DNA from 4 places in the Pseudomonas sp. S3_B08 genome. Region 1 is predicted to be linked to each of the others. Evidence: predicted binding sites of a transcription regulator. Region 1 holds the regulator's gene; each other region holds the start of a gene.

What was found. Region 1 encodes sigma-54, which starts transcription at its own class of promoters, with help from an activator protein. Its sites were predicted from a motif close to ANTGGCATNNANNTTGCTNT; they were not measured.
Region 2: a site for sigma-54 is predicted at 2,600-2,619, ahead of AB4N73_RS17400 (pilin). Genes of this name have one in related genera too.
Region 3: a site for sigma-54 is predicted at 2,747-2,766, ahead of AB4N73_RS03660 (circularly permuted type 2 ATP-grasp protein). Genes of this name have one in related genera too.
Region 4: a site for sigma-54 is predicted at 3,615-3,634, ahead of AB4N73_RS02670 (flagellar hook-length control protein FliK). Genes of this name have one in related genera too.

The regions. Positions count from the first base shown of each region.
Region 1 covers NZ_CP162750.1:5,772,748-5,779,971, forward strand. Annotated here, with positions in the region: gene AB4N73_RS25910 (ZIP family metal transporter) at 1-422, shown strand, start outside; gene AB4N73_RS25915 (HPr family phosphocarrier protein) at 457-732, opposite strand; gene rapZ (RNase adapter RapZ) at 748-1,605, opposite strand; gene ptsN (PTS IIA-like nitrogen regulatory protein PtsN) at 1,608-2,072, opposite strand; gene hpf (ribosome hibernation-promoting factor, HPF/YfiA family) at 2,084-2,392, opposite strand; gene AB4N73_RS25935 (RNA polymerase factor sigma-54) at 2,466-3,956, opposite strand; gene lptB (LPS export ABC transporter ATP-binding protein) at 4,123-4,848, opposite strand; gene lptA (lipopolysaccharide transport periplasmic protein LptA) at 4,848-5,393, opposite strand; gene lptC (LPS export ABC transporter periplasmic protein LptC) at 5,380-5,952, opposite strand; gene AB4N73_RS25955 (KdsC family phosphatase) at 5,961-6,485, opposite strand; gene AB4N73_RS25960 (KpsF/GutQ family sugar-phosphate isomerase) at 6,485-7,224, opposite strand, start outside.
Region 2 covers NZ_CP162750.1:3,852,334-3,859,557, reverse strand. Annotated here, with positions in the region: gene AB4N73_RS17410 (type II secretion system F family protein) at 1-736, opposite strand, end outside; gene pilB (type IV-A pilus assembly ATPase PilB) at 739-2,439, opposite strand; gene AB4N73_RS17400 (pilin) at 2,666-3,088, shown strand; gene AB4N73_RS17395 (BON domain-containing protein) at 3,384-3,737, shown strand; gene AB4N73_RS17390 (DUF2845 domain-containing protein) at 4,002-4,301, opposite strand; gene AB4N73_RS17385 (DUF748 domain-containing protein) at 4,298-7,224, opposite strand, start outside.
Region 3 covers NZ_CP162750.1:766,636-773,859, reverse strand. Annotated here, with positions in the region: gene AB4N73_RS03670 (transglutaminase family protein) at 1-344, opposite strand, end outside; gene AB4N73_RS03665 (alpha-E domain-containing protein) at 341-1,291, opposite strand; gene AB4N73_RS03660 (circularly permuted type 2 ATP-grasp protein) at 1,304-2,713, opposite strand; gene AB4N73_RS03655 (ribonuclease E inhibitor RraB) at 3,191-3,538, opposite strand; gene AB4N73_RS03650 (hypothetical protein) at 3,748-3,981, opposite strand; gene speE (polyamine aminopropyltransferase) at 4,270-5,145, opposite strand; gene AB4N73_RS03640 (PLDc N-terminal domain-containing protein) at 5,386-5,577, opposite strand; gene AB4N73_RS03635 (hypothetical protein) at 5,649-6,179, opposite strand; gene AB4N73_RS03630 (ankyrin repeat domain-containing protein) at 6,338-6,856, opposite strand; gene AB4N73_RS03625 (long-chain-acyl-CoA synthetase) at 6,952-7,224, opposite strand, start outside.
Region 4 covers NZ_CP162750.1:563,365-570,588, reverse strand. Annotated here, with positions in the region: gene fliN (flagellar motor switch protein FliN) at 1-334, opposite strand, end outside; gene fliM (flagellar motor switch protein FliM) at 390-1,358, opposite strand; gene fliL (flagellar basal body-associated protein FliL) at 1,368-1,871, opposite strand; gene AB4N73_RS02670 (flagellar hook-length control protein FliK) at 2,210-3,577, opposite strand; gene AB4N73_RS02665 (Hpt domain-containing protein) at 3,683-4,030, opposite strand; gene AB4N73_RS02660 (ATP-binding SpoIIE family protein phosphatase) at 4,061-5,764, opposite strand; gene AB4N73_RS02655 (STAS domain-containing protein) at 5,770-6,075, opposite strand; gene fliJ (flagellar export protein FliJ) at 6,266-6,715, opposite strand; gene fliI (flagellar protein export ATPase FliI) at 6,722-7,224, opposite strand, start outside.

The sequences.
Region 1 (7,224 bases):
TGTTCGTGTTCGCCATCATCGCGCACAACATTCCGGAAGGCATGGCGGTTGGCGTATCTGCCGGAGGCGGGATGGCGGACGCCGACAGTCTGGCGATGGGCATTGCGTTGCAGGATGTGCCGGAAGGACTGGTGATTGCTCTGGTGCTGGCCGGGGCGGGAATGTCGCGGGTCAGAGCGTTTCTGATCGGCGCGGCGTCGGGGCTGGTCGAACCGATATTTGCGCTGCTGTGTGCGTGGCTCGTGAGTCTGGCTCAGGTGCTGTTACCGTTGGGGCTGGCACTGGCGGCGGGGGCGATGTTGCTGGTGGTGACCCACGAAGTAATCCCGGAATCGCGCCGTCATGGGCATGACAAGCTGGCCAGTCTGGGCCTTCTGCTCGGGTTTTGTCTGATGATGGTGATGGATACGGCGTTGGGGTGAATGGAGGCGAGGAACAGTGTCCCCGCCTCAAGGATTATTCACCTTCGTCGAAATACCTTTCGATCAGATCGACCAATGCGTCCATGGCTTCCTGAGCCTGTTCGCCTTCGGTGCTTAAATGGATCTTGGTGCCTTTACCCGCCGCGAGCATCATCATAGCCATGATGCTCTTGCCGTCGACAGTCGTTTCAGGTGTGCGTCCCACTCGGATCGTGCAGTCTGGATACTGACCCGCCACGCCGACAAATTTGGCCGATGCCCGGGCATGCAGGCCCAGCTTATTGATGATTTCGATTTCACGAGCAGGCATCGCGGTGTAAATCCTTTAGGTGAGGTCGCGGTGGCGAACCTGGACGTTCTTCAGGGTTTTCTGCAGGGCCTGACCCAGACGTTCGGTCAGGTAGACGGAGCGGTGATGCCCGCCGGTGCAGCCAATGGCAATGGTGACGTAGGCGCGGTTGCTGGCGGCGAAGCGTGGCAGCCACTTGTTCAGGTAGGCGTAGATGTCCTGATACATTTCTTCGACATCCGGCTGCTGCGCCAGGTACTCGGCCACCGGTGCATCAAGGCCCGACTGAGCGCGCAGCTCCGGTTTCCAGTACGGATTGGGCAGGCAGCGCACGTCGAACACCAGGTCGGCGTCGACCGGCATGCCGCGCTTGAAGCCGAACGACTCGACCAGAAACGCCGTACCGGGCTCCGGTTGATTCAACAGGCGCAACTTGATGGTGTCGCGCAGTTGATACAGATTCAGACTGGTGGTGTTGATCTTCAGGTCGGCCAGATCGGCGATCGGACCGAGCAGGGCGGTTTCGTCGTGAATCGCCTCGGCCAGTGAGCGATTGGCGTTGCTCAGCGGGTGACGACGACGGGTCTCGGAAAAACGCTTGAGCAGGGTTTCTTCATCGGCGTCCAGGTACAGCACATCGCACTTGATATGCTTGGCACGCACGTCTTCGAGCAACTCAGGGAAACGTGACAGATGGCTGGGCAGGTTGCGCGCATCGATCGACACGGCGACCAGCGGCTGCGCCAGTTCCGTGTGAATCAGCGCCCGCTCGGCCAGTTCCGGCAGCAAACCGGCCGGCAGATTGTCGATGCAGTAGTAGCCGTTGTCCTCAAGGACATTCAGGGCGGTACTTTTACCCGAGCCCGAACGGCCACTGACAATGATCAAACGCATGATTAGTGCCCGTTCTGCTCGTCCAGTACGACCTGGTACAAGGCTTCATTGCTCGGAGCGCTGCGTAGCTTGTCGCGCACTTCCTTGCGGTCGAGCATGCTGGCGATCTGGCGCAACAACTCCAGATGCGCGTCGGTTGCGGCTTCCGGGACCAGCAATACGAACAACAGGTCCACCGGAGCGCCGTCGATGGCGTCGAAATCGATCGGGGCTTCGAGGTGCAGCAGGGCGCTCACTGGCCCCGCGCAGCCCTTGAGGCGGCAGTGGGGAATGGCGATGCCGTTGCCAAAACCGGTGGAGCCGAGTTTTTCACGGGCGATCAGCGCCTCGAAGACATCCTGCATCGCCAGATCCGGCACTTCGCGGTGGATCAGGTTGGCAATCTGTTCGAGGGCTTTTTTCTTGCTGCCGCCCGGCGCGTTCACTTGGGAACGGCCGGGGGTCAGGATGGTTTCAAGTCGGATCATGGATAGGGGTGTTAACGACCGGTCGCGCCCTGGAGGAGGCTCTGGGTCTTTTCCTTATGCTTTTTGAGTTGGCGATCCAGCTTGTCGGTAAGTGAGTCGATCGCAGCGTACATGTCGGTATCTTCTGCGTTGGCGACCACTTCACTGCCGGGAATATGCAAGGTGGCTTCGATCTTCTGTTTCAGCTTTTCGACGCACATCGTGACCTGCACGTTGGTGATCTTGTCGAAATGTCGCTCCAGTCGCTGGAGTTTTTCCTCGATGTAGGAACGCAGAGGTTGGGTCACTTCCAGTTGGTGTCCACTGATGTTGACTTGCATACAGCTTCTCCTTCGTTGCCAGTGCATAAAGCGGCAGGCCGAAAAGCCTGCCACTGGAACGCTGTAACGTGGCTTACATCAACCGCTTGCGTTCGCTCGAAGGCGCGATTCCGAGGGATTCGCGGTACTTGGCGACGGTGCGGCGAGCCACCTGAATGCCTTGTGCCTCCAGTAAACCAGCGATCTTGCTGTCACTCAACGGCTTTTTCTGATTTTCCGCAGCGACCAGTTTCTTGATGATCGCGCGGATCGCCGTGGACGAGCATTCGCCGCCTTCGGAGGTGCTGACGTGGCTGGAGAAAAAGTATTTCAGCTCATAAATACCGCGCGGGGTATGCATGAATTTTTGTGTGGTCACCCGGGAAATCGTCGATTCGTGCATGCCGACCGCTTCGGCGATGTCATGCAATACCAACGGCTTCATTGCTTCGTCGCCGTACTCGAGGAAGCCGCGCTGATGTTCGACGATCTGCGTGGCCACTTTCATCAGGGTTTCGTTGCGGCTCTGCAGGCTCTTGATGAACCAGCGGGCCTCCTGCAACTGGTTGCGCATGAAAGTGTTGTCGGCGCTGGTGTCGGCACGCTTCACAAAACCGGCGTACTGGGCGTTGACGCGCAGGCGAGGCACCGATTCCTGGTTCAGCTCGACCAGCCAGCGCTCGTTGTCCTTGCGCACGATCACGTCGGGAATGACGTATTCGGCTTCGGTCGACTCGATCTGTGAGCCGGGACGCGGATTGAGGCTCTGCACCAGTTCGATGACCTGGCGCAGCTCGTCTTCCTTGAGCTTCATGCGCCGCATCAACTGGCTGTAATCGCGGCTGCCGAGCAGGTCGATGTAATCGGCGACAAGCCGTTTGGCCTCGGTCAGCCACGGCGTCTTCGCGGGCAGCTGGCGCAATTGCAGCAGCAGGCATTCGCTGAGGTTGCGGGCGCCGATACCAGCGGGCTCGAATTGCTGGATGCGATGCAGGACGGCTTCGATTTCGTCGAGCTCGATGTCCAGTTCCGGATCGAACGCTTCAAGAATTTCTTCGAGTGTTTCGTCCAGATAGCCCTGATTGTTGATGCAGTCGATCAGGGTCACGGCGATCAGGCGATCGGTGTCGGACATCGGCGCCAGGTTCAGTTGCCAGAGCAGATGACTCTGCAGGCTCTCGCCGGCCGACGTGCGAGTGGTGAAATCCCACTCATCGTCATCGCTGCTCGGCAGGCTGCTGGCGCTGGTCTGGTAGACGTCTTCCCAGGCAGTATCCACTGGCAGTTCGTTGGGGATGCGCTCGTTCCAATCGCCATCCTCGAGGTTATCCACCGTCGGGGCGGTTTCCTGGTAGGAGGGTTCCTGGATTTCGGCGGGCTTCTGTTCGGCGTTGTCGGCCAGCGGATCGGCGTTGTCGAAGTCGTCGCCTTCTTCCTGGCGCTCGAGCATCGGATTGGATTCCAGAGCCTCCTGGATCTCCTGTTGCAGGTCCAGGGTCGACAATTGGAGCAGGCGGATGGCCTGTTGCAGCTGCGGTGTCATCGTCAGCTGCTGGCCCATTCTCAAGACTAGCGATGGTTTCATGGCAGGGGCTTAACACCTTATTCGCCGGCGCTTTGCGCCATCCACTACAGGGCGCCGAAGCGCCAAACTTAAGCAAATTATATGCCTGAAACTGAAGTGTTTGCCTAGAGCGCTGTAACAATTAAAGCGGATAAATGCGCCTTGAATCGATACAGCGCTGTCGCGCTTACAGGCGGAACTCGTGACCCAGATACACTTCCTTGACCAGATCGTTGGCCAGGATGGTCTCGGCATCGCCTTCAGCGATCAGTTGACCGTCGTTGACGATGTAAGCGGTTTCGCAAATATCCAGCGTCTCACGCACGTTGTGGTCGGTGATCAGCACGCCGATGCCCTTGGCCTTGAGGTGATGGATGATCTGCTTGATGTCGCCGACCGAGATCGGGTCGACACCGGCGAACGGTTCGTCGAGCAGTATGAATTTCGGTGCCGTCGCCAGGGCGCGAGCGATTTCCACCCGGCGGCGTTCACCACCGGACAGGCTCATGCCGAGGTTGTCGCGGATGTGGCTGATGTGGAATTCCTGCAGCAGGCTTTCCAGCTCCTTGCGACGACCGGCCTTGTCCAGCTCCGGGCGGGTCTCGAGGATCGCCATGATGTTGTCGGCGACCGACAGTTTACGGAAGATCGACGCTTCTTGCGGCAGATAGCCGATACCGGCCTTGGCGCGGCCGTGCATCGGCTGGTGGCTGACGTCCAGATCATCGATCAGCACACGGCCCTGATCAGCCTGCACCAAGCCGACGATCATGTAGAAGCACGTCGTCTTGCCGGCGCCGTTCGGGCCGAGCAAGCCGACGATCTGCCCGCTGTCGATCGACAGGCTGACGTCACGCACGACCTGGCGGCTTTTATAGGCCTTGGCCAGGTGCTGAGCTTTCAGAGTTGCCATTACTGGGATTTCTCTTCGGTTTTCTTCTTCGGCTGGATCACCATGTCGATGCGCGGACGCGATTCGGTGACCTTACTGCCTGTGGCGCGACCGGCGCTGGCCAGCTTCTTCACGGTGTCGTAGACGATTTTTTCGCCCTGGGTGACGTTGTTATCCTTGTCGATAACCTTGGCCTTGTCGATCAGCACCACCCGGTTCTGCTGGGCGTGGTATTGAATCGTCACGCCGTAGCCCTTGACCGGGTTGGCGTCGCCCTGGGTCTGCAACTGCTCGAAGTAAGCCAGGTTGCCTACCGAGGTCACCACGTCGATGTCGCCATTGGGCGCGCGCGTCATGGTCACGGTGTTGCCTTTAACGATCATCGAGCCCTGGGTAATGATCACGTCACCTTTATAGGTGGCGATGCCATTCTTGTCGTCCAGTTGGGCGTCGTCGGCCTGAATGCGGATAGGCTGCTGCTGATCGTTCGGCAGGGACCAGGCGCTCGCGCTTCCCAGTGCTGCGCCCAGACTGAGCAAAATAGGGAGGGTTTTAACGAGCCTCATACTGTCCTCTTACGTTCGATTGCAGGTGTATCCTGCTGTCCTTCAGGTACGCTTTCATTCCGACGCCAGTCGATACGCCGCCAGCGCCCTCGATTCTAACGGGTTGCGCGGTCTGCGCATATTCTTGCTGCGGGAACACGGTCATGCGGGTGCTGGTGATCAGGGTGCCGCGCTGTTTCTCATCGGTGCGCTGTACGCGGACCGAATCGATCAATTCAACTTCGGTGCCGCCCGAATTCACTTCGCCGCGCTCGCTGGTCACGTGCCACGGGAAGTCGGTGCCGCGGTACATGTTCAAATCAGGCTTGGTTACCAGAGTGACATCGGTGGCCTTGACGTGCTCGGCCTTGTCGGAGGTCATCTCGTACTGCACCTTGCCGTCGGGCAGGTACTGAATGGTGTGCGTGTTGGTCGCGTACCAGTCGATCGGATTCTCGGCGGCCGAGACCGGCGGCTTGTCGAGGAAGCGCTCCGGGCTGATGTTCCAGTAGCCCACCGCAGCGAAAATCGCCGCGATGCAGCCGAACAGCAGGAAATTGCGAAACTTTTTGCTAAACATGGTCAGGCTCACAGGTACGCGGCGTTGGCCGCTTCGAGGCGGCCCTGGGCGCGCAGGATCAATTCGCAGAATTCGCGGGCGGCACCTTCGCCGCCACGGGCGCGGGTAACGCCGTGGGCGTGTTCGCGGACGAAATCGGCAGCGTTGGCCACCGCCATGCCCAGCCCTACACGGCGGATCACCGGCAAGTCTGGCAGATCGTCACCGAGATAGGCGACTTCTTCATAGCTTAGGCCCAGTTGCGCGAGCAGACCGTCGAGTACCACCAGTTTGTCCTCGCGCCCCTGAAACAGGTGCGGGATGCCGAGGTTCTTAGCGCGTCGCTCGACCACCGGGGTCTTGCGGCCACTGATGATCGCCGTTTGTACGCCGGCATTCATCAGCATCTTGATGCCCTGGCCGTCGAGGGTGTTGAAGGTCTTGAACTCGCTGCCGTCTTCGAGGAAGTACAGGCGCCCGTCGGTGAGCACACCGTCGACGTCGAACACAGCCAGTTTGATTGCTTTGCCACGTTGCAGCAGATCGTTGCTCATTACATGACTCCTGCGCGCAGCAGATCGGAGAGGTTGAAGGCGCCGATCGGGCGATCCTCCTCGTCGACGACTACCAGGGCGTTGATTCGATGGTCTTCCATGATTTTCAGGGCTTCGGCGGCGAGCATGTCGGGCCGGGCGGTCTTGCCGTGTGCAGTCATCACCTGGTCGATGGTGGCGCTGCGGATGTCGATGGCGCGATCCAGCGTGCGGCGCAAATCACCGTCGGTGAAGATCCCGGCGAGCTTGCCATCGGCCTCAATAATAGCGGTCATGCCCAGACCCTTGCGGGTCATTTCCATCAGCGCGTCCTTGAGCAGGGTACCGCGTTGTACCTGCGGCAGCTCCTGTCCGGCGTGCATGACGTTTTCGACTTTCAGCAGCAGGCGACGGCCAAGGGCACCGCCCGGATGCGAGAACGCGAAATCTTCAGCGGTGAAACCACGCGCTTCCAGCAGGGCCACGGCCAGGGCGTCGCCCATGACCAGCGCGGCCGTGGTCGAAGAGGTCGGTGCCAGATTCAGCGGGCAGGCTTCGTGCTCGACATGCACATTGAGATTGACCTCGGCAGCCTTCGCCAATGGCGACTGTGGATTGCCGGTGACGCTGATCAGCTGGATACCCAGGCGTTTGATCAATGGCAGCAGCGTTACGATTTCGTTGGTCGAGCCGGAGTTCGACAGGGCCAGAATCACATCGTCGCGGGTGATCATGCCCATGTCGCCGTGGCTGGCTTCGG
Region 2 (7,224 bases), 1.9 Mb from region 1:
AAGTCTTCAACGCGTGGCGAGTGCCGAAAAACGCTGCCACCAGCGCAAAAAGAATCGCCCACCACCACTGCTGCATGAATTCCGACAGGCTGATGATCATCAGGGTGAAGCCCGGCAGTTCGGCGCCGAACCCGGAGAATACCGACTGGAACTGCGGCACCACTTTGACCAGCAGAATGCCGGTCACCACCGCCGCCACCAGCACCACCGCAGTAGGGTAAGTCATGGCCTTCTTGATCTTGGCCTTGAGCGCTTCGCTTTTTTCCTTATAGGTCGCCACACGTTCAAGCAAGGTGTCGAGGGCACCGGACTGTTCGCCGGCGTCGACCAGGTTGCAGTACAACTCGTCGAAGTATTGCGGTTTCTTGCGCAGGGCCGTAGCGAAGCTGTTACCGGCCGCGACCTCCTGTTTGACCTCGTCGACCAGTTTGCGCATGGCCGGATTTTCGAAGCCTTCGCCGATGATGTCGAAGGACTGCAACAGCGGTACACCGGCCTTCATCATCGTTGCCATCTGCCGGGTGAACAGGGCGATGTCCTGCGGTTTGATGCGTTTGCCGAAGGTCAGCAGGGACGCGGATTTCTTGCGCACCTTGCCCGGGTTGATCCCCTGTTTGCGCAGTTGCGCCTTGATCAGTGCGGGGTTCTGTCCGCTCAACTCGCCGCTGACTTTACTGCCTTTGCGGTCCGTGCCTTCCCAGGCGTAAATGCTGACTTTCGCTGCCTTGACCGCCATGTTCAATCCTTGGTGACCCGGTTGATTTCCTCAAGGCTGGTGATGCCTTGCATGGCCTTGTGCAGCCCGGAAGTGCGCAGATCGGCGAAACCGTCGTGGCGCATCTGAATATCGATTTCCAGCGAATTGCCCTCGGCCATGATCAACCGTTGCAGGTCCGGTGTGTTCTTTACCACTTCATAAATCCCCACGCGTCCTTTGTAACCGCCATTGCAGTGATCGCAACCGACCGGCTCGTAGATCGTGAAATGACCGATGCGTTCCTCGGGGAAGCCTTCCTTGAGCAAGGTTTCGTGCGGGATCTCCAGCGGCCGCTTGCAGTGTGCGCACAACTTGCGCGCCAGACGCTGGGCGATGATCAGGCTGACCGAGGTGGCGATGTTGAAACCGGGAATGCCCATGTTGTGCAGGCGTGTCAGGGTTTCCGCTGCGCTATTGGTGTGCAGGGTCGACAGCACCAGGTGGCCGGTCTGCGCAGCCTTGATTGCGATCTCGGCGGTTTCCAGGTCGCGGATCTCGCCGACCATGATCACGTCCGGGTCCTGACGCAGAAACGAGCGCAGCGCTTGGGCAAAGTCCAGCCCTTGGCGGGGATTGACGTTGACCTGATTGATACCTTCCATGTTGATTTCCACCGGATCTTCGGCGGTGGAAATATTGATGTCGACGGTGTTGAGGATGTTCAGCCCGGTGTACAGCGACACGGTTTTACCGGAGCCGGTGGGGCCGGTGACCAGAATCATCCCTTGCGGCTGTTTCAGCGCGGCCAGGTACAAGGCTTTTTGTTCGGCCTCGTAGCCCAGCGCATCGATGCCCATTTGTGCACTGGACGGGTCGAGAATCCGGATCACCACTTTTTCGCCCCACAGAGTCGGCAGGGTGTTGACGCGAAAATCGATGGATTTGCTTTTCGACAGGCGCATTTTGATGCGGCCGTCCTGAGGTTTGCGCCGTTCCGAGATATCCAGACTGGCCATTACCTTCAAGCGCGCGGCAATGCGCCCGGCCAACTGGATCGGCGGCTTGGCCACCTCGCGCAGCATGCCGTCGGTGCGCATGCGCACCCGATAGTTTTTTTCGTAGGGTTCGAAATGCAGGTCGGAAGAGCCGCTTTTGATCGCATCGAGCAGCATCTTGTGCACAAAACGTACGACCGGGGCGTCGTCGGCATCGAGGCCGCCGATCACGTCCTGTTTGTTGTCATCAATGGACTCGACGTCGAGGCCGTCGAGATCGACATCGGCCATTTCCTCCAGGCCCGAGGCATGGCTGTCGAAGAACTTGTCGATGGCGTCGCTGAGCTTGTCGTCCTCCACCAGAATCGCTTCGGTGCTCAGGCCGGTGCTGAACTGGATGTCGCTGATCGCCTGCTGATTGCTTGGGTCGGAAAGGCCCACGAACAATTTGTTGCCGCGCCGCCAGAGGGGCAGGGCGCAGTGCTGGCGAACCAGTTTCTCACTGACCAGGCCCTTGGGCTGAGTCTCTTTGTCGAGGCAATGCAGATCGAGCAGCGCCATGCCGAAATGTTCGGAAGCTATTTCGGCGATCTGCCGGCTGTTGACCAGTTTGTTGTGCACCAGGTAATTGACCAGCGACACGCGATTGCGCTGGGCCTGCGCCCAGGATTGCCGGGCGCTTGTTTCCGTGAGCAATTCGGCCTGGACCAATTGCTTGGCCAGACCGCTCAGAGCGATGTCATTCATGGGGATTCCGCACGCTTGCCGTTCATGACTTATAGCCTAGTCAAGTGACAGCGCCAAACACGGCCGGTGCAGGTGACAAAAAGTGTCAGATAGTGCGGTTGCGGGTTGTAGAAAACGGCGCAGGGGAATGGGCGCGCCCAGCAGACGGGGGCAAAAGGGCGTTGGCATGGGCTGTGCTGAGCCTTGTTCAGATCATGAGATTTCGACTCATGCATGGAGCGTGTCTATGAAAAAACAACAAGGCTTTACATTGATCGAGCTGCTGATCGTCGTGGCGATCATCGGCATTCTGGCGACTATCGCCCTGCCGCAGTATTCGAAGTATCAGGCGCGGTCGAAGGTGACGGCGGGGCTGGCGGAGATCAGCGCGATGAAGGTGCCGTTTGAAGACCTGATCAATCAGGGGACAAATCCAAGCTTGGCGGCGGTGAAAGGCGATAACGTCACCACTACCTCCAATTGCGCTCTGACTGCCTCAGGTACCGCTGCAGACGGAGCTGGAACGATTGTATGTACGTTGGCCAACGCGCCAGCGCCTGTATTGGGCAAAACCATCACGCTGACTCGTACGGCGGCCGGCGGCTGGAGTTGTGGCACTACGGTCGCTCCTGACTACTCGCCAAAAGGCTGCGCTGCCAGCGGGACTTGATCCATCTGTTGCACCCAGAATGCCCCGCATCGCGGGGCATTTTCATGTCCCGACCACTTAACAAAAGCACCAATAATTTCAGCAGCTTATGAACTTTCCGAAAAACCGCAACTTGCATGCGAAGATTCAACGAGTCATGCATTTTGCATGAAAATGAAAATCAGCGTTTCTCATAACTTGTTGTTTTAAAAGGATTTTATGCGGTCGAAAAAGTTGGCACAGCGTTCGCAATATCTCCGGTAACCCTGCTGACAAGCGTTACAGCAGACTTCCAGTAAAAACAGGAGTTACTCGTATGAAGAAGTTCGCTATCACTGCCGCTGCTACCGCTCTGACCCTGACCATGGCTGGTGGCGCTTTCGCCCAGTCCGCTCAGGCTACCCAGTCGCCAATGGTTCTGGCTGCCGGTGAAGCTACCGAAATTAAACAAGATACCAGCGACACCTGGATCACCACCAAGGTCAAAGCTGACCTGGTTACCGAAAAAGGCATTCCAGGCACCGACATCAAAGTTGAAACCAACCAAGGTGTTGTATCGCTGTCGTCGACCCAACCTGTGACTGCGGCTCAAAAAACCACCGCAGTGAACATTGCCAAGAAAATCAAAGGCGTTAAAGACGTATCTGCTGCTGGCCTGAAAGCCGAGTAAGGCAAGACTTCTCGCCTGAACCGGGAGAAGACGCGACAGACGGGCCGAGCAATACGTCTGCCGCAACTTTAGAGTTCATGCGAACGGTCACACGGATGTGACCATTACAGGCCCCGGCACTTGTGTCGGGGCCTGTTCTATTTTGGGCAATACCAATGTGGGAGCGAGCCTGCTCGCGAATGCGTATCGTCAGCCGACAAGTTCGTCAGTAGACAGACCGTATTCGCGAGCAGGCTCGCTCCCACAGGGTGAATTTCGTACGGCTTAATTACCGCGTTTGCTGTTGATCTGCCGCAAGCGGTTGCCTTCGAAGCGCAGGTATTGATACATGCCGTTGTTCGGGCCGTAGGTCCATTCCTCGACCTGAAACTCTTCGCGGCGATTGGCACTGCGCTTGTAGCCGAGCACATCGCGGCTGACCGGCTCGCCGCATTTTTGCAGCACTTCGCTGGCGCGGTCGCCGAGGCTGATCAATTGGCTGCCGCAGCGCAATGTATCCGACGCCGACGCATGGCCGGCGGCGCACGTCAGAGCAAGCACAGCCAGCCAGTTACGCACGGTCATTCGGCATCCAGGTGCATTTGCGTCACCACGCGGCCGTCGCTTTCGGCCTCGCCGAGGTTGGCGTCGATGAAGTACACGCGGTCATCCTCGAGCTTGCCCTTGTCGACCAGGTAATCCTTGATGGTGCTGGCGCGGTCCTGGCCCAACTGTCGCAACAGCACGTCGCTGCCACTCCAGAATGCGATCACGCCCTGGCGCATTTTCGCCGTGCGTTCTTCTTTGCCGAGGTCTTTCCATTCTGCCGGTGGCTGGGTTTTCAAGCGGGTGCGGTAGATGCCTTCGAGCAACGCGCCTTTCTCGCTTTCGGGCACTTGCAACAGCGAGGCCTGGGCCGGGACTTTGTCGCCACGGCGCTGGAGCATCTTGTAGTAGTTGTACTGATATTCGCGTTCCAGACGTTGTTCGGCGAGCAGTGGCCCGTCGCTGCTCTTCGCAGCAGTGCCTTCGATCTCCAGGCGCAGCGCCGGACGTTCCTTGAGTGCCTGCGACAGTTTCACCAGCGCCGCTTCGGCGTCTTTGCTCAGATCGCTGGAGCCCGGCGCGAAGGACACCGTGCCAAGGTCTTCGGAGCCGCCGCCACTGACCAGCCCGCCGATCATCTTGAACGGTGCGGCGGCCGCTTTGACGATCAGATTGCGCAGGGTCTGCCAGACGATCGGCATCACGCTGAACTGCGGATTATTCAGGTCGCCGGTCACTGGCAATTCGATGGAGATCTTGCCGTCGACGTCCTTGAGCAGGGCGATCGCCAGTTTCAGCGGCAGACTCACTGCATCAGGGCTGTCGACCTTCTCGCCCAGTTGCAGCTGCTCGACGACGACCTTGTTCTCGGCTTTCAACTGACCCTTGGTGATCAGGTAGTGTAGATCGAGGTTGAGCCGGCCCTTGCGGATGCGGTAGCCGGCGAATTTGCCGGAGTAGGGCGTCAGGGTCGTCAATTCGACGCGCTTGAAGCTGGTGGCGATGTCGAGGCTGGCCATCGGGTCGAACGGATTGACCGCACCCTTGATGGTCACCGGCGCATAACGGTCGACCTTGCCTTTGATGTCGACGCTGGCCGGTTTCGCCTGACGACTGTCGATGGTGCCGATCTGGCCGTTGAGCTGCTGCACGGCGGTGGCGAAATTCGGCGTCAGGCTGAAGTCGGCGAAGTTGGCCGAGCCGTCGTTGATCGCAATCGCACCGATGTGAATGCCCAGTGGTTTGTCCTTGCCGGGCGGTTTGGCTCCGGCAGGTTTGGCACCGCTGTCGGCCGGTTGCGGGATCAGCAGGTCGTCGACGTTGGTGGTGCGATCGTCGTTGATCATGAAGCGCACATACGGCTGCAACAGGTTGACCTTGTCAATCGACAGGCTGTCGCCGTGCTGATAATTGATGCCGTCGACCACGACTTGCTGCCATTTGAGGAAGTCGCGGGTCTTCAGCGTATCGAGGGTGTGCAGTTGATCGATCTGCGCGCGGCCGGTGACGCTGAGGGCCAGTGGTTCGGTGCTTTTCAGGTTGACCTTGAGGTCACTGCCGAGCATGCCGCTGCGCAGTTCCAGACGAATGAACGGGTTGATATAGGACTGCGCGACACGCAAGTCGACGTCCTGGGTTTTCACGTTCAGCTGCGCGTTGACCGGGGCCAGATTGACCGTGCCGTCGGCGCTGATCTTGCCTTGCTTGCCCAGGCCGCTGTCGAGTTTGAGCTTGAAAGGCGAGCCGTTGAGGCTGTCGAAATCCTGCAGGTCGACGTTCAGCGGAGTGATGTCCAGCGCCACCGCCGGTTGCGCCGAGCGGTCGGCCAGATGAACCGTGTAGTTGCGCAGTTGCACATCTTTGACCAGCACCTGCCATGGCTTGCTCGGGGCGCTTGGCTCAGGTTTCGGCGAGTCGGCGGCGGCCGGTGTATCCGCCGGTTCGGCAGCGGCTTTGGCAGCCGGTTTCGACGGTTGGCTGGCGAACAGCTTCTGCCAATCCAACTGGCCGTCGGCTTCCAGCGCTGCCCAGGTTTCCAGTTTGTTGCTGCGGATCTTGCCGACCACCACTTGCTGCTTGGCCAGGTCCAGCGAGGTTTCGCTGACGTCGAGGCGTTCGAGCCTGGCCAGCGGACGTCCGTCCGGAGCCTTGATGGCGAACGGCGCAATGCTCACCGCGACGTTGTTCAGCAGCAGTTCGGTCTGTTTCGACAGGTTGAGTTTGTACTCAGTGCTGAGGCTGACCACGCCGTTTTCCAGCACCAGCGGCACGGCGTCACGCACGTAAGGCCAGAAGGATTTCATCTGGCCATCGGTGACTTTCAGGGTGCCTTCGGAGGTGAACGGGATCAGGCTGAAATTGCCGGTCCAGTCGATCCTCCCGCCAGCGGGGCCGATGGCGACGAGGGTCATGTCGGCGCTGTCCTCGGGCAAAGTGCTGAGGTTTTTCAGCTCGAAACTGAGGTCGTCGTAAAGAAATTCGATCGGCTCGCTGGGCCGCATATCCTCGAAATGCACCACACCGCCGGCCAGTTTGATGTTGTCGATACGCAGCGGGAATGGCTTGGCGTCGGGATCGGCGGGTGTCGGCTCGCTCGGCGGCACGTTGAACAGGCCGAGCAGGTTGAGCTTGCCGTCCTTGGCGAAGAGGATTTCGCTTTTGGGTTTGTCCAGTTCGATGTCGGACAGATGCAGCGCTTTGGTCCACAGGCTGTCGATTTGCAGGTTGGCATAGAGGCGATCGAAGCCGACCTGCTCCTTGCCCGGCTCGCCGATGACCAGGCCCCAGAGGGTGACCTCAAGGCTGAAGGGGTTGAGTTCGATGCGCTGCAGATGCGCCGGCACCGTCGCGTAGTTCGCCAGTTGCTGGTTGGCCACGCGCAAGGCAATGCCCGGCAGGATCAGAAACCCCAGCAGGCTGTAGAGGGCCAGGGCTGTCAGCAGTGCGCCAATCGCGCGAATCA
Region 3 (7,224 bases), 960 kb from region 1:
TTCGCGGCAAACTCGCGCAAGGCTTCGTCGGCTTCGGTCAGGCGCGTGAAGCGCAGGAACGGCAGCGCCGACTGGCTCTCATGTTCGGCCTCGCGCAATTCGTCGATATCGACCTGACCCCGGGCGCCAATGATGATCGCTTCGTGGGGCTCGTCCATGGTCAGCACATGCAGGATGTTGCCAAACGGATCGAGCTGCGCACGCACCGGACGCGGCAGGTCGAGTTGCCAACTGAGGACATGCTGACGCTCGCTGTCGTGGGGTGTCAGGCGCAGGTACTGGATGCTCGCGCGCACCTGATCTTCGTAGTGATAGGTGGTCTCGTGGCTTATGGAAAGTCTCATGCAGCCTCCAGGTAGGAACTGTGAATGGCGTTGCCCAACTGGCGCACCAGCGGGATGAATTCGGTCAGCCAGGCGTGCAGGCCTTCTTCGAGAATTTCGTTGATGCCGGTGTAACGCAGGCGCGCATCCATTTCCGCCGCCAGGCGTTGTGCCGGGCGGCCGTTGGCGCCGGGCAGTTGCGCGAGGATCTGGTCAATCTCTTCTGTACAGGCACGCAGCGAACGCGGCACATCGGCGCGCAACAGCAGCAATTCGGCGACATGCCGGGCGCCGGGCGCGTCGCGGTAGATTTCGGTGTAGGCCTCGAATGAGGACAAGGCCCGCAGCAGCGCACTCCATTGGTAATAGGCGTGCGCCGTGCCGTCGCTGACTGCTTCGGCCTGATCGCCGGCCATTTCGTAACGGGCATCAAGCAGGCGCAGCGTGTTGTCCGCGCGCTCGATAAACGTGCCCAGACGAATAAAGCGAAACGCGTCGTTGCGCATGATCGTGCCGTATGAGGCGCCACGAAACAGGTGCGAACGCTCCTTGATCCATTCGCAGAACCGGCTCATGCCATAACGACTCAGGCCCTGCTCGGCGATGCCACGAATTTCCAGCCAGGTCGCGTTGATGTTTTCCCACATGTCCGCAGTGATTCGCCCGCGCACGGCATGGGCACTGGCCCGCGCTGCACCAAGGCAGCTGTAGATACTGGCCGGGTTGGCCGCATCCAGTGCGAAGAAATGCAGCAGGCGCTCTGCGTGCAGGTCGCCGTGGCGTTCAAGGTAATCGTCCAGGGTGCCGGTGATCAGCAACGGCATGGCGAGTTCGTGCAGACCGTCGCCGCGCCCGTCCTGCGGCATCAGCGACAGCGAATAACTGATGTCGAGCATGCGCGCGAGATTCTCCGCACGCTCCAGGTAACGCGACATCCAGTACAGATCCGAGGCAGTTCTACTTAACATGGCAAGCTTCCTTCAATCCTCGACTACCCAGGTGTCCTTGGTCCCGCCGCCCTGGGAGGAGTTCACCACCAGGGAGCCTTCACGCAACGCGACACGGGTCAAACCGCCAGGCACCACACGGGTTTCGCGGCCGGACAGCACGAACGGACGCAAGTCGATATGGCGCGGCGCGATGCCGTTTTCGACAAAGGTCGGACAGGTCGACAGCGACAGCGTCGGCTGCGCAATGTAGGCATGGGGTTTGGCTTTGATGCGCTCGCGAAAGGCATCGATTTCCGCCGTCGTCGCGGCCGGTCCGACCAGCATCCCGTAACCGCCGGAGCCCTGGGTTTCCTTGACGACCAAATCCGCAAGATTGGCCAGTACGTGGGACAGCTCGGACGGGTTGCGGCATTGCCAAGTCGGCACGTTTTTCAGGATCGGCTCTTCGTCGAGGTAAAAACGGATCATGTCGGTGACAAACGGGTAAACCGATTTATCGTCCGCGACCCCGGTGCCGATGGCATTGGCCAGCACCACGTTGCCGGAGCGATAGGACGACAGCAGCCCCGGCACACCGAGCATCGAATCCGGGTTGAATGCCAGAGGATCGAGGAAGGCATCGTCGAGGCGGCGATAGATCACGTCGACCGCTTTCGGGCCATCGGTGGTGCGCATGAACACCTTGTCGTCACGCACGAACAGATCTGCGCCTTCCACCAGTTCAACGCCCATCTCCCGCGCCAGAAACGCATGTTCGAAGAACGCGCTGTTGAAGCGTCCCGGCGTCAACACCACCACGCTCGGGTTGTCGATCGGGCTTGAGCTTTTCAGGGTGTCAAGCAGCAGATTGGGGTAATGATCGATCGGGGCGATGCGCTGGGCGGAGAACAGTTCGGGAAACAGGCGCATCATCATCTTGCGGTCTTCGAGCATGTAGCTGACGCCACTGGGTGTGCGCAGGTTGTCTTCGAGAACGTAATAAGTGCCATCGCCATCGCGCACCAGATCGACGCCGGAGATGTGCGAATAGATATCGCGGTGCAGATCCAGACCTTGCATCGCCAATTGGTATTGCTCGTTGGCCAGCACCTGTTCGGCGGGAATGATCCCGGCCTTGATGATGCGCTGCTCGTGGTAGAGGTCGGCGAGAAACATGTTCAACGCCTTGACCCGCTGGATGCAGCCGCGCTCGACGATCCGCCATTCACTGGCGGGAATGCTGCGGGGAATGGTGTCGAACGGAATCAGGCGCTCGGTGCCCTGCTCGTCGCCATAGAGCGTGAAGGTGATCCCGGCACGGTGGAACAGCAGATCGGCCTCGCGGCGGCGCTGCGCGAGCAGCTCGTCGGGCGTCTCGGCCAGCCAGCGGGCAAATTCCCGGTAATGCGGGCGGACCAGGCCGCCGGCATCGTACATCTCGTCAAAATAGGTGCGGATCATGCCGTACTCCTTGTCACTCCGGACATACAGGCCTTCGCAAGGCCCGTGCCATCGGCATAAACGCTTTGATTTCAATCGGTTGTAGATCCACGCCGAACGCTGCGCACCATTCCTGTGCGGCAAATGCCCCGGCCCGATTGCCCCCGCTTCATTGCGACGCACTGCATCGCCTATCACCAGCATAGTCAGAGTTGATTTCACTGCCCGGCCGCGATTGCGGATAATCCGCGCATTCGCTGCAAAACTTCCCCGGCACGCCGTCGCGAAGTAGTCAGCTCAACTGATCTGAACTGCCTTGGCAGCCCCGTCCCGACAGGACTTTATTGCACACCCGTCTTCCCTTTTAGCCACCCTCTCCGGTGGCTTTTTTTTGCCCGGGATTCTTGTTTCAGGGTTTTGCCACTGCGATGTGCAGAAGCCAGAAACGACAACGGCCGACCCGAAGGTCAGCCGTTGCCCGACAAACAATGCGCAATATCAATTCAACCGGTAACGATTGCGCACCTCCTGCTTCACGCCCCAACCCTCGATAATGCCGCCCAGCGGTTCGACCACGGCAGAAAAGCCTTGCTCGAAATCGCCGATGTCGTCATAGGTTGCGTACATCACTTTGCTCAATTCCAGCGACCAGGCGCCGTCGTCGCGCGCACTGACCTGGGCATTGATGGATTCACCGCGAAATTTGCCTGCTGCCCTGCGCGCCCGCTCCTCGTCCGGGAAAATCGCGTAGAACTCGATGGGATGGAACCGGGAAAAATCGAAGCCGCCTTCTTTCATGCGGCGCAGAACGTTGCTGCTGATGTCTTCTTGATAGGCTGTGCTCATGAATCGTCCCCCTCGATTGATGGATAGACTTTCCGTATTCCCGCCCCGGGCCTTTTGGCCTAAGTACTACGGCAACGTGGTTGCGCGCGGGAAACAAGCATGTAGCTGACAAGACCAGACCTTAGCGATCCATTCGCTGATCTCGCTTGCAGAGTAGCCCCAAGAGAGCGCCGCTGCCAAGGCCTGGTTTACGAGATGACAGGAAGTGTTCAGACAGGGGTGATGCTGAGGATTTCGATGCCGTTCTGGGTCTTGAGGTTTTTCACCCCGGCATCGGCGGTGCGCCCTTCCAGATCGTTGAGATCCAGCTGGGCGGCGACCGGAAGAAGCCGCTCCTTGATCAGCCGCGCGGCTTCATCATCGGACGGGCATTCCTCACGTTCGAAGACTTCATCAACAATTTCGCCGTGATCATCCACGAAAGTGACTTTCCACTTTTGCATCAGTGCCTCCTCGATCAACCCGTAAATGGGCTTACCTCTATCTCGACTTTTTTCCGCGAGAGTTGGTTCAAAAGGATTACAGCCGCCAACGGTGAAAATAACCATCCGATCGATAGGGCGGACTCTGTGGCGAGGGGATTTATCCCCGTTCGGCTGCGCAGCAGTCGTAATGCCGTCCATTGCGGTTTAACGGAGACACCGCGCAGGCCGGTTCACGGATGCTGCGCATCCCAACGGGGATAGATCCCCTCGCCACAAAAGCTCCCTTGCAGAGCGACTTCAGAGTGATCAGTCGTTGCTTGGCTTGTTGACCGCTTGCAGCACGTATTGCGGCAAGGCGAACGCGCCGATGTGGATTTCCGGATTGTAGTAACGGGTGACGATGCCGCTGCCGATGAAGCGCTGTTGCAGGGTTTCACGGCTGAGCTTGCGGTAGGCCGGGTTGGTCGAGCCCCAGGCGAAGGTCATCGAGCCGCCGATGTAGGTCGGCACGGCGGCCTGGTAGAAGTGCCAGTCCGGGAACAGGCTGCGCAGGCGACCGGCGGTGGTTTTGACTTCGTCGATTTGCATGAACGGCGTGCCGTTCTGAGTCACGAGGATGCCGCCTTCGTTCAGGCAGCGGTGGCACGCCTGGTAGAAATTCTCCGAGAACAGCACTTCGCCCGGGCCGATCGGGTCGGTGGAGTCGGAGATGATCACGTCGAATTTTTCAGTGGTGGTGGCGACGAAACGCATGCCGTCATCGATCACCAGGTTCAGGCGCGGATCATCGTAGGCACCGGCGGAATGGTTCGGCAGGAATTCCTTGCACATGTCGACCACGGTGCCGTCGATTTCGACCATGGTGATGTGTTCGACGCCGGCGTGCTTGGTCACTTCGCGCAACATGCCGCCGTCACCGCCGCCGATGATCAGCACGCGCTTGGCAGTGCCGTGGGCGAGGATCGGCACGTGGGTGAGCATTTCGTGGTAGATGAATTCGTCGGCTTCGGTGGTCTGGATCACGCCGTCCAGCGCCATCACCCGGCCCATGCGCGGGTTCTGGAAGATCACCAGATGCTGGTGTTCGGTGCGCACTTCGTGCAGCAGTTTTTCCATGCGAAAACGCTGGCCGTAGCCTTCGTAGAGGGTTTCCAGGTACTCGCTGGTCTTGGTAACGGTCATGGTCAAGTGCTCCGATAAATGCGCGGGCGCCATCGTGGGGACGATTGCCCGGGAAAGGCGCGCATTCTACGTTGCCGAAGATGACAGGTCGAACCTCAGCTTGTTTTTACCACCGCAAACCAATGTGGGAGCGAGCCTGCTCGCGAAAGCGGAGCGTCGGTTGCCGTTGATGGCGACTGACACAACGTCTTCGCGAGCAGGCTCGCTCCCACAGGGATGACCGTGTGATCGAAAATCAGCTCAGATCCGGACGTTGCCCCGCGGTCCGGCAATCGCCCAGATGATCAGGCCCAGCACCGGCAGGAGGATAATCAGCAACACCCAGACGATTTTCATCCCGGTGGAGGCGCCGCTTTTGAGCACATTGATGATGGCCCAGATATCGAGGGCAAGGATAATCAGGCCGATCAGACCGTTGAACGTGGAACCCATGGTGTCGCTCCAGAATAGTGGCATGCACTTTTAGGATAGACGGTCGCGCGCAGGGTTCCCTTTTATTGCGTTCAGACGTGAACAGCGACCTTCAAGGCTTCCAGTGCCGGCGCAGCGGCGATGCCGACCTCGGCGCACAACTCCAGCACGCGGGGCACGTCGTTGCCGTAGACCAGGACCATTTGCAATTCATCGTCGAGCAACTGGCTGAAGTTCATCAACGTGTAACCGCCGTTTTCCTTGTTCAGGCTGCTCATCTGCACCTGGATGCGGTTGAGTGCGGTCAGTGCTTCGGTCTTGGCCAGTTGTTTGGGCTTGAGGTTGAAATCCACGCCGGGGCCAAACGAAGCAACGATTTGTGCGAACAGATCGACATAGGTATCGGCCTGGAACAGCACAGTTTCCGGCAGGCTGCCGACCACTACCCACTCACCCAGCGGGATCGGGAATGTGTCGTCGTAGTTGATGTCCGGATTGGCGGCCAGAAAAGCATTGGCATCGGCGTAGGCCTGCGCGGCTTCGTCGGCCACTTTCAGGATCTCGTCCTCGCCCATGCAGCCGGAGCTGATTTTGCTGATGAGTTCGACGAGTGCGGCTTTCATGAGGGCGGATCCTGTAGTGACAGTGGAATTTCGGGCGCGAAGAATAGCGCAGAAAAGCAAAAGATCGCAGCCTTCGGCAGCTCCTACAGGTCCTGCGCTCACTTGGCGAACGCATCAAGTGTAGGAGCTGCCGCAGGCTGCGATCTTTTGATCGTTTATCAGGCCAGCAACTTTTCCAGCTGCGCAGTGGTATCGACTGCACCCATGGTCCGCGCCGCATCCAGCGCGGTCACGCCATTGGCGTCCTTGGCTCTCGGGTCAGCGCCCTGGCCGATCAGGTAATCGACGATTTCAACGCGGTTGAACATCGCCGCCATCATCAGCGCCGTGCGGCCGTCGAAGGAAGAACCTTCAATCTCGGCGCCCGCCTCAACCAGCGCCTTGACCACCGCCAGATCGCCTTTGAACGCAGCGCCGGCAATCGGGCTCTGGCCGTTGCCATTGCGCATTTCCGGATCGGCTTTGTGTTTAAGCAGAACCTTCACCGCATCAACATGGCCGTAGTAGCTGGCGAGCATCAACAAGGTGTCGCCCTTGCTGTTTTTCAGGTTCACCGGCAGCCCGGCGGTGACCAGGCGATCAAGCATCTCGGCATCACCGTCGCGCGCCTTGTTGAAAACCTGCTCGGTGAATTCGGCAGCTTCTTCAGGGGTCATCTGGCGGCTTTGGTCAGACATGTGGCACTCCATTTCGGTCTATCGGAAAGCCGACAGTTTCCCGAGCGCGACGGTGCCTGTCACTCGGTATTTTCCGAGCGTCCCGATAGCCACACTCAATATCGATGTTTGCCCTGTTGAATTTCAGCGAGGATTTGCTCACTGACATGCACGTAAGTTTCGCTGCCGGGCAACCAGGCGAAGATCGGATCATCGCCCGTAAGCCCGGGGTCAAAGCCTTCCGTTTTCAGGCGAGTCTTCTGGTATTTGAAGGTCCCGGTGGTTTCCATTTTCACTTTCACCCGCAGGAACAACGGCACGGCATAAGCCGGCATACGTTGCCGGACGAAACTCAGCAATTCAGCGAAATCCAGCGTGGCCAAGGATTC
Region 4 (7,224 bases), 760 kb from region 1:
GCTCACCGGCCAGACGATCAAGCTCGATCACCGAACCCTGGTTGAGTTGCAGCAGGTTGCGGATGTTGATGTCGGTACTGCCGACTTCCATCGAGATCGACACCGGAATGTCGAGGATCACGTCCAGGTTCGGACCGTCGAGGGTCACCGGATCGTTGTTCTTCGGCACGCTGCCGAACTCTTCCATCGGCAGACGGTTGGAGCTGGAAGTGCCGGCGTCGGCGGCCAGCAGTGCATCGATGTCAGCCTGGCCGGCATCACCGGTTTCTTCTAGGGCCGCAGCCCATTCATCGGCCAGTGCCTGGTCGTCCTGCGCGTTCATATCGTCGTTCATCATGTGTCCTCGGCGGGCAACAATTCGGTTAAATACGGGGGTGAAAAGCGCCGCCTCAGCGACGCTCGATCGGCTCGATCACCTGCAACGCGAGGTTGCCTTTGTGCGAGCCCATCTTGACCTTGAAGGCCGGCACGCCGTTGGCGCGCATGATCATGTCTTCCGGCATCTCGACCGGGATCACATCCCCCGGTTGCATGTGCAGGATGTCGCGCAGCTTCAACTGGCGGCGGGCTACGGTGGCACCGATCGGCACGTCGACATCGAGTACGTCCTGGCGCAGGGCGTTGACCCAGCGCTCGTCCTGATCGTCGAGGTCGGACTGGAAACCGGCGTCGAGCATCTCGCGCACCGGCTCGATCATCGAGTACGGCATGGTCACGTGCAGATCGCCGCCACCGCCATCGAGTTCGATGTGGAAGGTGGAGACCACAATCGCTTCGCTCGGGCCGACGATGTTGGCCATGGCCGGGTTCACTTCCGAGTTGATGTACTCGAAATTGACTTCCATGATCGCCTGCCAGGCTTCCTTCAGATCGACGAAAGCCTGCTCGAGCACCATGCGCACTACGCGCAGTTCGGTCGGGGTGAACTCACGCCCTTCGATCTTGGCGTGACGGCCGTCACCACCGAAGAAGTTGTCCACCAGCTTGAACACCAGTTTGGCGTCGAGGATGAACAGCGCGGTGCCGCGCAGCGGTTTGATCTTGACCAGGTTGAGGCTGGTCGGCACGTACAGCGAGTGCACGTATTCGCCGAACTTCATCACCTGCACGCCACCGACAGCCACGTCCGCCGAGCGGCGCAGCATGTTGAACATGCTGATGCGGGTGTAGCGGGCAAAGCGCTCGTTGATCATTTCCAGCGTCGGCATGCGTCCACGGACGATGCGATCCTGACTGGTCAAGTCGTAGCTTTTGACACTGCCGGGTTCGGCAGCATTATCGGTCTGTACCAGACCATCATCGACGCCATGCAGCAGCGCATCGATTTCATCCTGGGACAGCAGATCCTGCACGGCCATGTCGTGTTCCTACTGCAGTACGAAATTAGTGAAAAGCAACTGTTCGATGACCACTTTGCCCAGTTCTTTCTGCGCCACTTCCTGGACGCTGGCGGTGGCCTTCTGGCGCAACATCTCCTGGCCGACCGGGGTCGCCAGTGTGGCGAAATCCTGACCTGAGAAGAGCATTACCAGGTTGTTGCGGATAACCGGCATGTGCACTTTGAGCGCGTCCAGATCGGCCTGATTACGCGCCAGCATGGTGATGCTCACCTGCATGTAGCGCTGACGGCCGTTCTGGTTGTAGTTGGCCACGAAGGCCGGCGCCATCGGCTCGAAAATCGCCGCCTGCTTGCCGACCGGCGCTGCTTCAGCGGCCTCGGCAGGCTTGCTTTGCGCGCCGTGCATGAAGAACCAGGTCGCCCCGACGGATGCACCAATGGCCACCAGCAACGCCAGCACGATCACGATGATCAGCTTGAGTTTGCCTTTGGTTGCGGGGTCTTTTACTGCTGCAGCTTCGCTCTTCGCCATGCCAATAATCCGTCACTAATCGGGGGTTTCACAGTCGCACGGCAAGGCAAGAGCAAGTGTTATGCCAGAAGTGTCGGAGGTCGAGAACGACGCTAAAGTCAAAAGCACCCTCACCCCAGCCCTCTCCCGGAGGGAGAGGGGGCCGACCGAGATGTAATGGGGCTGGACATCGACCTGCACAACCGAGGTGATTGAAAGTTCAGAGCGGGAATCAACAGGCCGCCGAATGTCGAACGGATTCAGCGATGCTCGTTCAGGTCGGCGTAGTTCTTCAAGATTCCCCAATCGGTCCCCTCTCCCTCTGGGAGAGGGCTAGGGTGAGGGGGCTCTTGATTTGCTCAGGCGTAATAGTCGACCGCGCTGCTGCCAATTACGCTGGTAGTCTGCGCCGCCACTTCAGCGACAGTAGCCGGTGGCAATTCCTCATCCGCCGAATCCAAGCGGCCACCCGCAGCGCTGGTCCGGCCACTCTGCCCCTGCTGCGCCTGTTCCTGACCTTGCTGCCCCTGCCAGCCACGGTTCTGGTCGGCGACGTTGACGTCCACCTGGCCCATGCCCTGCTGGTTGAACATGTCACGCAGGCGGTGCATCTGGCTGTCGAGCGCTTCACGCACGCTTGGGTGTGCGCTCATGAAGGTGACCTGGGTTTGCTGATCGGGAACCATGTTCACGCGGATATCCAGACGCCCAAGCTCCGCCGGCTGCAACTGAATGTCGGCGGCCTTCAGGTTGACGCTGGACAGGTACATGACGCGGTTGACCACTTCTTCGGTCCAGCCGCTCTGGTGCATGGCGATCGGCTGATTCACCGGCAGCGCATTGGCGGTTTTCGGCGTAGCGGCCTGGGTCAGTGCCGCCAGACGGTTGGCGAAGTCATCGACGCGGGTGTCGCTGGTAGCCGATTTCAGATCCTTCAGACCATCGTCGATCAGCCCGCTGAAAGCTTGTTCGCCGCCTTGGCTGGTGCTGTCCTTGTCGGCCTGCACGTCGAGCATGCTGGCCATGCCGGCGGCAAAGTTCTGCGCGGCGGTCAATTCACCGTCAGCCTGAGCTTGAGCAGGCGTAGCTTTCGGTTGCGCCTGGCTGGCGGCGGAAATATGTCCGCCCTGCTCCATCGCCATGCGCACGGCCGGCATCGAGTCGAGCGGGTCGGCCGATGGATCGAAATCGCTGTCGGTGGCCGCCGGATCTTTGACCATGCCCGACACGACCGCCAGTGCAGGCGTTTCGGTTTCCGGCTGGGCTGGCGTGGTGACTGTTGGTGCTTGCACCACAGGCGCTGCCACCAACGGCTGAACGACTTGCGCCAGGGCCGGATCAAGGGCCGGGTCTACAGGCGCGGCATCGGCCACAGGGGTTTGTACGGTTTCAGTGGTGTCATCGGCAGTCGCTGTCGCGTCGTCGCTCGCCGCCGCTTTGTCGGCAGGCAACGCTTTGCCGCTATCGGCAACTGCTGGCTGGGGCGCGGCAGACTGCTCTTTGCCGATATCCTTTTTGCCGCTGCTGTCCGCGACCTTATCGCGTGCCGGCTTGACTGCATTGTCAGCGCTCACGGCGGGCTTGGCCGGCGCCTGATCGGCAAACACTTTGGCGAAGCTGGAGGCCTTGTCCCCGGCGTCTGCGGCCATTGCCGACGATTTGGCAGCGGCGGCTTGCGCCTTGGCCTGAGCGGCGGTCTGAAGAAGAATGTTGGGGGTCGCAGGCATGACACGGTCTCCGCTGCACTGGGATCGTAGGTACAGTTGAGCAAGATGACTGCAAGTGCCGGGCCAGTTTGGCCAGACACTTGCGAAAAGCGCCGGACGGCAGCTTCAGTGGATGTGGGCGTGGTGCTTTTCGCTTTCGTACACCGGACGTACTTCGGCGAATTCAGAATGGATATCGGCGACTAGCTGAGCGAGCGCTTCCGGGCTTTTGTCCTTCGCGTTCGACTCCAGGTCCTGGCACAACTCGGCCAGTCGAACCGCGCCCATGTTGCTGGCGCTGCCCTTGAAGCTATGCGCTACATCGGAAAGCGCTTTGGCGCTGGTGCTGTCCTGCAACTCGTGCAGGCGGCTTTGCGAATCTGCCAGAAAAGTCTCCAGCAATTCCGTATAGCCGTCCTCCATCACCTCGCGCAAAGTATCGAGGACTTCGCGATTTACATGTGCGTCTGTCACTTGCTCACTCCTTGATCAAGAATGGGCGGATTATGCCTCAATCTCCCAGAAAAACTCCACGCTGGCACTACGACCTTGGTCCGACCAACTGGCGTTGCGCCCCAGTTGCCGGACCAGACCGATGCCGCGTCCCGACAAGCGGACGTTATCCACGGGCCTTTCCATGACCCGCGCCACATCAAACCCCTTGCCACTGTCATCGACACGAATGACCAGCCGCCCACCCTCGCCTTGCGGCTGGACCTGCAAATGCACTCGCACGAAACCGTCTTGCAGCGCCTCCAACCGCGCCGCGCGCATTTCATAGTAGCGGGCGAAACCTGCCGCATCGCGTTTGAGGCTCGAGTCCAGCCCGAGCACGCCATGCTCCAGCCCATTGGAATACAACTCGGCGAGCACGCTGTACAGCGCCCCGCTTTGCGCGCGCAGGCCATGCACCTCAAGCAGCAACTGCAAGAGGAACGGCAATGGATTGAAGCGCCTGAGTGTGGCGCCGCGAAACTCGAAACTGGCCGACCAGTCCAGCGGGCACGACTGGCCGCTGTCGGAATACACCGGCGCTGCGCCGTGGGCCTTGGCCGACTCGAGCAGACTGACTTCGACCATGCTCACATCATCACGGGCCTGCCCACGAAAATCGCGCAACGCTTGCTCGATATCCTCGAATAACCGATCCGGCTCACGGTTCGCCGCAAACACCTGCTGCAAGCGTTCGACGCCGAACAACTGGTCATTGGCATCGCAGGTATCGATCACCCCGTCCGATAACAGAAACACTCGATCATCGACGGCCATCGGATAGACATCCGTACGGTCATCGAAGGCTTGCGCGCTGAGAATCCCCAGGGGCAAATGCCGCGCCGGCAAGGGCACGCGCTCGCCACTGGCCATGCGATGCAAGTAACCGTCGGGCATGCCACCGTTCCACACCTCCACCGAACGGCTCTGGAAACTCAGACTGAGCAAGGTGGCACAGCAGAACATGTCCACCGGCAGGATGCGCTTGAGCTTGGCGTTCATCTCGCGCAGGGTTTCGGCCAGGCCATAGCCCTTGGCGGTCATCCCATAAAACACTTCGGCCAGCGGCATCGCCCCCACCGCTGCCGGCAAGCCATGCCCGGTGAAATCGCCGAGCATGACGTGCATGTCACCGGCCGGCGTGTACGCCGCGAGCAGCAGATCGCCATTGAACAGGGCGTAAGGCGATTGCAGGTACCGAATGTTCGGCGCACTCAGGCACCCGGAATGCGCGACCTTGTCGAACACCGCTTTGGCCACGCGTTGTTCGTTGAGCAGATAGTCATGATGTTTCGCGATCAGATCGCGCTGCTGCAGGACCGTGGCCTGAAGGCGACGCAAGCGATCCATCGCCTTGATTTTGGCGGCGAGTATCACCTGGTTGTACGGCTTCGCCAGAAAATCGTCACCGCCAGCCTCCAGACAACGGGCCAGCGCTTCACTCTCGGTCAGCGAGGTGAGGAAGATGATCGGCACCAACGCTTCACCCGCCAGCGCCTTGATCTGCCGCGCCGCTTCGAAGCCGTCCATCACCGGCATCAGCGCGTCCATCAATACCAGATCGGGTTGTTGCTGCTGGAAGCATTCGACCGCCTCCGCACCATTGGCCGCCGTCAGCACCTGATGACCTTGACGGCGGACAATGGTCGACAGCAGCAGCCGGTCGGCGGCACTGTCTTCGGCGATAAGGATAGTCAGCGACTCTTGCGCCTGCATGGGCGTCAACTGATGTCGAAGAGTTTGTCGAAGTTGGAAATCGCGAGGATTTTCTTCACATCGGAGCTGCTGTTGACGACGCGGATATCCGACTCGTCGCCACCGGCGTGATCACGCAGCAGAAGCAGCATGCCCAGCGCGGAGCTGTCGAGGTAAGTGGCCTCTTTGAGATCGACCACGATGGATTCGGGTTTGTGTGGGAGCCGTTCATACGACTCGCGAAATTCCTGATGGCGACCAAAATCGAACCGGCCTTTGACGGCGATCGTGAGCTTTTTCTGGTCTGGAGAGACTTCTGTAACGACTGACATTGACTGGCTTCCTTGTCATTGACGAACCTGTACAAGGTTTAGCACCTGGATAGGGTTGGGGCAAGGCGCAACAGTGGAACAAGTGTGGGAGCGAGCCTGCTCGCGAAAGCATTCTGTCAGTTGACTACAGGATTGACTGACACGGCGCTTTCGCGAGCAGGCTCGCTCCCACAGGGTTTGGCGGTGAGGTTTAGAAGGCATCACGCCGTGGCAGACGCTGCGACAGTTCATCGAGCAGCTTCTGCTCGCGCTTGTCTTCCAGGCGTTGCGCTTCATCACGATAGCGCTGCACCAGTTTGCGCAAACCCTCGACGCGGGCAAACGCCTGCTGCCATTCCTCACGCGCCTTGTCGAGCTTGTTCTGGTGCCAGACCAGGCTCTGCCGTTGCTGGTCGACGGCGGTGTCGAGTTGCGCCAGAAAGCCCTGAAAACCCAGCAGCCATTGCCCGGTCACGCCGGTGCTGCCGCGCACGATCCACTGCTGCGAGTAATCCAGACGAAAGGCATTGAGGTCGGCCAGTTTGCTTTCGGCAACTTTGACCTGGCCCTGAAAGTAGGCGAGGCGCTGCACGGCGGCTTTCTCGGCCTTCTCGGCCATGTCCACCACCGGTGCCAGGCGCGCGGCGCGGCTGACGGCCATGGCCGGTTACCCGCCCGCCGCAGGGGCGAACAGGGTTTCCAGATAGGCCTGGCTTTCACCCAGATTGATTTTGTCGTTGAGGCCCTGGCGCTGATACCTGACCAACTGCGGTTGCAGGGAAATCGCCAGATCGGTCTCGCGATCGCCACCGGCCACATAGGCACCGACGCTGATCAGATCGCGGCTCTGCTGATAGCGTGACCAGAGCTGTTTGAAATACTGCGCGCGCTGCATGTGATCCGGCGAAACCACCGCCGGCATCACCCGGCTGATCGACGCTTCGATGTCGATCGCCGGATAGTGGCCTTCCTCGGCGAGGCGCCGCGACAGGACGATGTGGCCGTCGAGCACGCCCCGCGCCGAGTCGGCAATCGGGTCCTGCTGGTCATCGCCTTCGGACAGTACGGTGTAGAACGCCGTGATCGAACCGCCGCCCTTCTCCGCATTACCGGCGCGCTCCACCAGTTTCGGCAGTTTGGCGAACACCGAGGGCGGATAGCCCTTGGTTG